Regions from separate parts of the Pseudobacteroides sp. genome, predicted to be linked through region 2. Evidence: riboswitches for the same ligand, from Rfam matches in the RefSeq annotation. Region 2 holds a riboswitch; the other holds the start of a gene.
What was found. Region 2 has a riboswitch for nickel and cobalt ahead of VIO64_RS21200 (cation-translocating P-type ATPase). Riboswitches for the same ligand answer to the same signal wherever they lie in the genome.
Positions count from the first base shown of each region.

Region 1: it holds a riboswitch for nickel and cobalt, as region 2 does, so the genes downstream of both, VIO64_RS14355 (cation diffusion facilitator family transporter) here and VIO64_RS21200 (cation-translocating P-type ATPase) in region 2, are expected to answer to the same signal.

Region 1 covers NZ_DATCTU010000093.1:47,258-50,686, reverse strand. The annotation lists gene VIO64_RS14360 (putative glycoside hydrolase) at 1-578, shown strand, start outside; gene VIO64_RS14355 (cation diffusion facilitator family transporter) at 658-1,524, opposite strand; NiCo riboswitch at 1,590-1,680, opposite strand; gene VIO64_RS14350 (bifunctional diguanylate cyclase/phosphodiesterase) at 1,730-3,429, opposite strand, start outside.
Region 2 covers NZ_DATCTU010000122.1:170,697-174,125, reverse strand. The annotation lists partial or broken gene VIO64_RS21210 (IS110 family transposase) at 1-53, shown strand, start outside; gene VIO64_RS21205 (AraC family transcriptional regulator) at 236-1,120, shown strand; NiCo riboswitch at 1,371-1,475, shown strand; partial or broken gene VIO64_RS21200 (cation-translocating P-type ATPase) at 1,517-2,177, shown strand; gene VIO64_RS21195 (L-2-amino-thiazoline-4-carboxylic acid hydrolase) at 2,193-2,849, shown strand; partial or broken gene VIO64_RS21190 (macrolide 2'-phosphotransferase) at 2,996-3,199, shown strand; gene VIO64_RS21185 (GreA/GreB family elongation factor) at 3,403-3,429, opposite strand, start outside.

The DNA.
Region 1 (3,429 bases), on a different contig from region 2:
AAGGTTTTGATGAAGTACAATTTGATTATGTTAGATTTCCTGATGGGAAAAAGAGCAATATGGTATTTGGGGACACTAGCAATAAAATGATGTATGAAACTATTAATGAATTTTTGGCTGAAGCAAGAAAGCAAATGCCTAATGCTGTTCTTTCTGCAGACGTATTTGCAATTATATGCGAAACCCCTGGGGATAACGAGGGTATAGGCCAATACCTTGAACTTATAGGAAAAGATATTGACTATATATGCCCCATGGCTTATCCATCCCATTACGCTTTAGGTCAGATAATCAATGGAACTGCATTCAAAAAACCCGACTTTGAACCCTACGGAGTTATTAAAAACACACTTGTAAAAGCTAAAACACGCTTTGCCAAGGTTGATGGACCTACACCAAAGGTAAGAACCTACCTACAGGATTTTGATGCCTCTTGGATAGGCAAGGGAAACTGGCAGCGTTATGGTGATGAACAGATAAGGCAACAGATACAGGGCGTTTATGATGCAGGCTATGAGGAATGGTTCCTATGGGATCCAATGAACACTTATCACGAGGGAGCTCTGAAAAAAGAATAGAAAGTCTTTGACATAAAGTAAGGGGGCTTGAATGGCCCCCGTTTTTATTTTGAATAAAACTACCTAAAAGCTTATTTCACTAAATGCCAGGCTCTATATGTATACTCACGTTTGTATTTTTTAATACCTCTTCCAAGTCACTTTCTATGCTGTCACTAAGTTTATGGGATTGCTCAACCGAAATATCTTTGTTTACGGTCATGTGAAAGTCTATGTATTTGATGCTTCCTGATTTTCTGGTCCTTAACTCATGAAAATCAATAATCTCATTTTTATATCGGTTTATGACGCTCTTTATTTTTTCTTCATCGCCATCGGATAGCTTTGTATCCAATAAGGGGCAATACGCATTCCATATAAGTGAAATTGACTCTTTTAAAATCAACAATGCAACTAATATTGCTACAATGGGATCAAGTATGGAAATACCAGTAAACTTTATTAGCAACATGCCTATACCAACCCCTAGAGAGGTATACACATCAGTCTTAAGATGAAGAGCGTCAGCCTCTAGTGCTACTGAGTCAACCTGTTTTGCCACCCTGTAAAGCTTTCTAGATACAAAAAAGTTCACTGTCGCTGATATAAACATGACCAAAAGAGCTATGTTGGTTTCACCAATGTGTGTAGGTCGTATAATCTTTTTTATAGCTTCCCAGATTATAATTACAGCTGCCACTAAAATCAAAAGACCTTCAATAACTCCAGAAACATTTTCAACTTTTCCATGTCCGTAAGGATGGTCTTTATCTGCAGGCTTTGCAGATATTTTTACCGAAAAAAATGCAATTAATGCCGCAACCAAATCCATTCCTGAATGAATAGCCTCGGAAATTATACTGACCGAACCGCTTAAAATACCTGCGATTACCTTTAATAAAATTAAAAACGAATTAGAAACAACCGATAAAATGGCAACCCTTGTTTTAATACCTAAATCATCCATACTCTAAATCCCTCCACAATTTCCCACAACATTAAAAAACCTGCAAAACTATAAGTATTTAACAATATAGTCCCACAGGCATTTTTTACCCTGCTGCCGTTAAGCCGGCCCGGCTCCACAAAGTCCACGACTCAGTGGCCTGATCCATTTTACTCTTCAATTTAAAGTGATTAAGAGTTATTATATAATAATTAGGGAAGTACTGTCAATAAAATTGGTAATGGTTTTTGTTGAAATGCTGCTTAACCTTTTTTATTGTTTCTTCTTCAGGTTCCGGCATTCCGAGATAAAAACCCTGGACCACATCGCAGTTAGTATTAACCAGGTGCTGATATTGTTCGTAGGTTTCAACTCCTTCTCCGATAACCATTAGCCCCATCTTTTGACCTATATGTACAATGGAATCTGTGATATCAGTACTTATACCAATATCATCTATAAATTCCTTATCTATTTTCAATGTATTTACCGGAAGATTCTTTAGATAGCTTAATGACGAAAACCCTTTACCAAAATCATCAAGAGATATCTTTATGCCATGCTCCTTAAGTTTTTTTAGTTTCGTAAGATTATCATCTATAGATTGAATAAGTACGGACTCTGTAAGCTCAATTTCCAGAAATCCCGGTTCTATTCCGGCTTCATTAATTATACCTAACACTTTATCAACGAAATCCTCCTGAGCTAATTGAACTACAGAAATATTTACAGAAATGCTATAAAATTTTGCACCTTCCTTATGCAGTCTCTTATTAAATAAACAGGCTTGTTTTAGAACCCACTCACCCATAGGAATAATAAAACCGTTTTCTTCAGCAAGCCCAATAAACCTGCTTGGCATAACCAACCCGTATTGAGGACTGTTCCACCTTATAAGTGCCTCAAACCCATAAATATCTTTTGTTTTTGTTGTATATTGAGGTTGATAGTATAGTTCAAACTCATTGTTTTCCAATGCCTTTCTCAGATTGCTGGCAAGTATGACCTTTTCCATTATTTCATCGTTAAGTGATTTGGTATATATCTTATAATTTGATTTTCCTTTTCTTTTAGCATAATTCATAGCAGTATCGGCATTTTTTAATAATGTGTCAAAATCTTGAGACTCATCAGGAAATAAAGCAACCCCCATACTTGCCGTAATATAAAATATATCACCATTCACATTAAAGGTTTTGGAAAATACACCCGTTATTTTGTCTAAATATTCCTTAATAGAAGAATCTGATCTAATACTCGGTATAAGTATGGCAAATTCATCTCCCCCAGGCCTTGATACCATACATGGGCTGTCAAACATGGAAATCAGCATATTACTAAGTTCTACAAGAAGGACATCCCCGTAATAATGACCAAATGAATCATTTAAAAGCTTGAAGTTATCTATGTCAATAAGCACCAACATTCCAGAATCTCCGTTTTTCATAGAATCCTCTATAACTCGTCCCGCACACTCCTTAAGGACGAGCTTGTTTGGAAGACCCGTTAGCAAATCATAATAGGCCAGCTTTTTAATCATTTGTTCATGATTTTTTTTATCATTAATATTTGTAATTGAGCCTGCCACTCTGACAATATTACCTGACTCATCCTTTACTGCCTTCCCCTTTATCAAAATCCATAGATAGTCAAGTTTTTTTGTCTTTATTCTTACTTCATATGAGAAGTTAGGTGTTGCTCCTTCAAAATGCCGCCTTTTAGCTTCCTCAGCCCACTCAATATCTTCCTGATGGCAGAGAGCTTTAAGGTCATCTAATGAATGCCCAATTTCATCTCTATCATACCCAGTAATTTCATAAAACTTGTCTGAATAAAAAAGCCTGTTATCAGAAGCATTCCAATCCCATATTGCATCATTAGACCCTTCTAATGAAAGCTGATACCGCTGCTCGCTGTCCATGAGCT
Region 2 (3,429 bases):
TGTCAGAAGGGGTTTACCGAGAGTTAAGAATATCAATGAAAAGCAGCAGAAGAAAGTGTAGGTGTGAAAGAAAGGGAAAACTACACTAAGCCGATATCTGGAAATAAGCCTATAGATGATTTAATATTTTTTATATTAGAGTTTCCCCAATAAGTGAGCCGACTATGCTGTGCACAGATTGTCGGATGGATAAATGCATCCTTTGATAATATTGATGGTGAAAGGAGGTTGTTTGATGGACTCTTTAAGTATTATGAATAATGCATTGGCATACATTGAAGAACACTTAACTGAGAATATCAATTATAGTAAAGTTTCTAAAATTGCTTACTGTTCAGAGTATCATTTTAAACGGATGTTTTCTTTTTTATCAGGTATAAGTTTATCGGAATATATCCGTAGAAGAAGACTAACGCTGGCTGCACTTGATTTGAAAGATAGCGATCTGAGAATAATTGATTTAGCTGTCAAATACGGTTACAGTTCAGCTGATTCGTTTTCCCGTGCTTTTCATTCTATGCATGGTATTCTCCCTTCTGAGGCAAGGAGTGAGAATATACAATTAAAAGCTTATCCTAGAATGACCTTTCAACTATCAATTAAAGGAGCGTGTGAAATGAATTATCGTATTGTTGAGAAAGAGCCTTTTAAGTTAGTTGGCTTTAAGAAGAGAGTTCCAATTATTTTTAATGGTGTTAATCCAGAGATCGCCAAAATGTATGCACTTCTAACCCCTGAAGTAATTAAACAATTAAAAGCACTTTCAAATGTAGAACCAACAGGCATTATTAGTGCTTCCATCAATTTTTCTGAAGGAAGGATGGAGGAGAAGGGAGAATTAGATCATTACATTGGGGTAGCAACTTCAAGTGATGAAACAGCTGAATTTGATGAACTAGAAATTGATGCTAGTATCTGGGCGGTATTTGAAGCAATTGGACCATACCCGGAAACGCTTCAAAATGTGTGGGGAAGGATATACTCAGAGTGGTTCCCAACTTCAGGATATGAGTCAGTTGAAGGTCCTGAAATCTTGTGGAATGAGAGTAAGGACACAGAGAACCCGAAGTATAGAAGTGAAATATGGATTCCAGTAAGGAAAAAAACACTGAGTGAGTAGGTAATTATGGTCGAGGGCAATCCATAGACGAGTGCTTTTTTGTACTTGTTGTTTATCAGCTAAAGAAAAGAGGGTCGTGTGGAGGATGGGGATGGTAAATAACATTATGTAGTCAGTTTGGTTCTTTGATCAAGAAATCTGGATAAAAGTCCAAAAACTCAAGATTAATTATTGACTATTAGAGGTTATTGCGTTAATATAATAATATTCTTTGCACTGCATTACATTTCTGATGTGAAATGCTAGATCAATAGTACAAACTGAGCAGGCGATGAACCTTATATTTTAAGGTCATGGGGCTGGGTCACCATGTGTGGCAGCAGATTGTGATAATATACACATCTGTGGGACAGTAGTATGTTCCATAGGTGTGTTTTTTATATCCAAAGGAACAATATGAACTTGATTTGTGAGCCTACGTTTTTACTGTTGATTGCTGCTGCAGTTATTTATTTTATCCTTGAAGAGCCAAGGATGGTGCTATCATGCTGATTTTTGTTATAGGTATTATTAGCACTGGTGTTATTCTAGAATGAAAAACAGATAAAACTTTAAATGCGTTAAAAGATTTATCTGCTCCACATGTCAAGGTTATCCGAGATGGAAAAGAAACTGTTATTGCAAGTTCTGACCTTGTACCTAGTGATTTGATGATGATTTATGAGGGTGTGAAAATCCCGGCGGATGGTATTATCCAACGACTGATTATCGGCGTAAACATTATTGCTATGCGGGAACGTTGGTAACACAAGGAACAGCAATTGCATTGGTTGATAAAATGGGTACAACGACCGAATACGGTAAAATCAGCACTAATGTAGCCTCAGCACCAAATGAAGATGCCTCTCCAGAAACAAACAGGCAGTCTGTTAAGGGTTTGTGCAGGAATAGCTGCTGTACTGTTTGCACTTGTCGGAGTGGTTACCTATTTTATTAGGTGCAGTATCCGGTACTGTGCGTTGATAAGGCAGGGACAATTACCATGAATCAGATGACGGCTCAGAATGTCTGGGCACTGAACGATTATACTCATCCCCTAATAGAAACGATGGGACTTCACAGGAGAATAATTATGATTAAACTTATTTATCATTTAACACTGCACCGTAGTAAATGTTATTTAATCCAGAAATACGGTAAAGATTTTTGGAAGCAATTCAAGGCAAATTCAGATAAGACCTTTGCTGAAATTTTGCCACAGGTGCCGGATATAGGCTATAGTATTTTTTCCTCCAACTACGAGTTTGGTCCAAGCTATATTGCTTGGTATAAAACCTTTTTAGAACTCGGAGTAACGCAGGATGAAACAATTCAGAACATCTGGACAATGAACGAAAAGATGGTGACGACCATACCACGTCCATTTTTGAAGGTAATCGGCAGATTATATCTGAGTGGCCTTCGCAAGAAGGCTGCCGCTCATATGATACGGCAAGAGAAAGGCTATCTACATCTATACGACTGGGCTATCACTTATCATGAAATCGATCAGAATAGCTTTGAGTTGGATATTGCTGAGTGTGGGTTGAAAAAGCTGGCACATCAATTTAAAGCTGATGGGTTGCTTCCAGGCATCTGCCGCATGGATTACCTTTTGTCCAATCTTATGGGTAACGGATTTGTTCGCACAAAAACACTTGGTGATGGTAATGATTGCTGTAACTGCCATTATGATTTAGTTGGCAAGTGTGAATGGTCACCTGAAAAGGGCTTTATTGATAGAAAGTAGAGATGAATAGACAATAAAAAATGTTTTTTTCAAAAACTAATATTCCGGATATTGCACAAGTGCTGAAAGAAAGTTTTCCTGAATTTATCCTGGGCAAAAACAGGAATAAAGTGTATTTGTGTTTTACGAAGGGACAGATATGAAATCAGTTTAATGAATCCGGACTTGATTTTCAAGTTGTATTTGCACAAGACGAAAGTGGGATTGATTGGGTTTTTAGATTACCTAGACGGGAAGATGTTATGCCCAGAACAAAGATAGAAAAACGAGTATTAGATTTGGTTAATCAGTATACTCAATCTTTTCAAGCACCAAGCTGGATCATTTACACAGATGAGCTGATTGCATACTGTTCAGAATATCACTTTAAGCGTATATTTCTTTTTTATCAGGCGTAAGTTTGTCAGAATACTGGGAATCCGAAGTATAGAAGTGAAATCTGGAACCCTGTAAAAAAGTTCGCCACCAACAATCCAAACATATAGAGTCGGTGGCGATAATAGAGCGGGAAAGGCTTGGTGAGTGAGATGTATAGGTTTTTTAAAGTTAACTATTAGGCATAAATACCATCATATCGAAT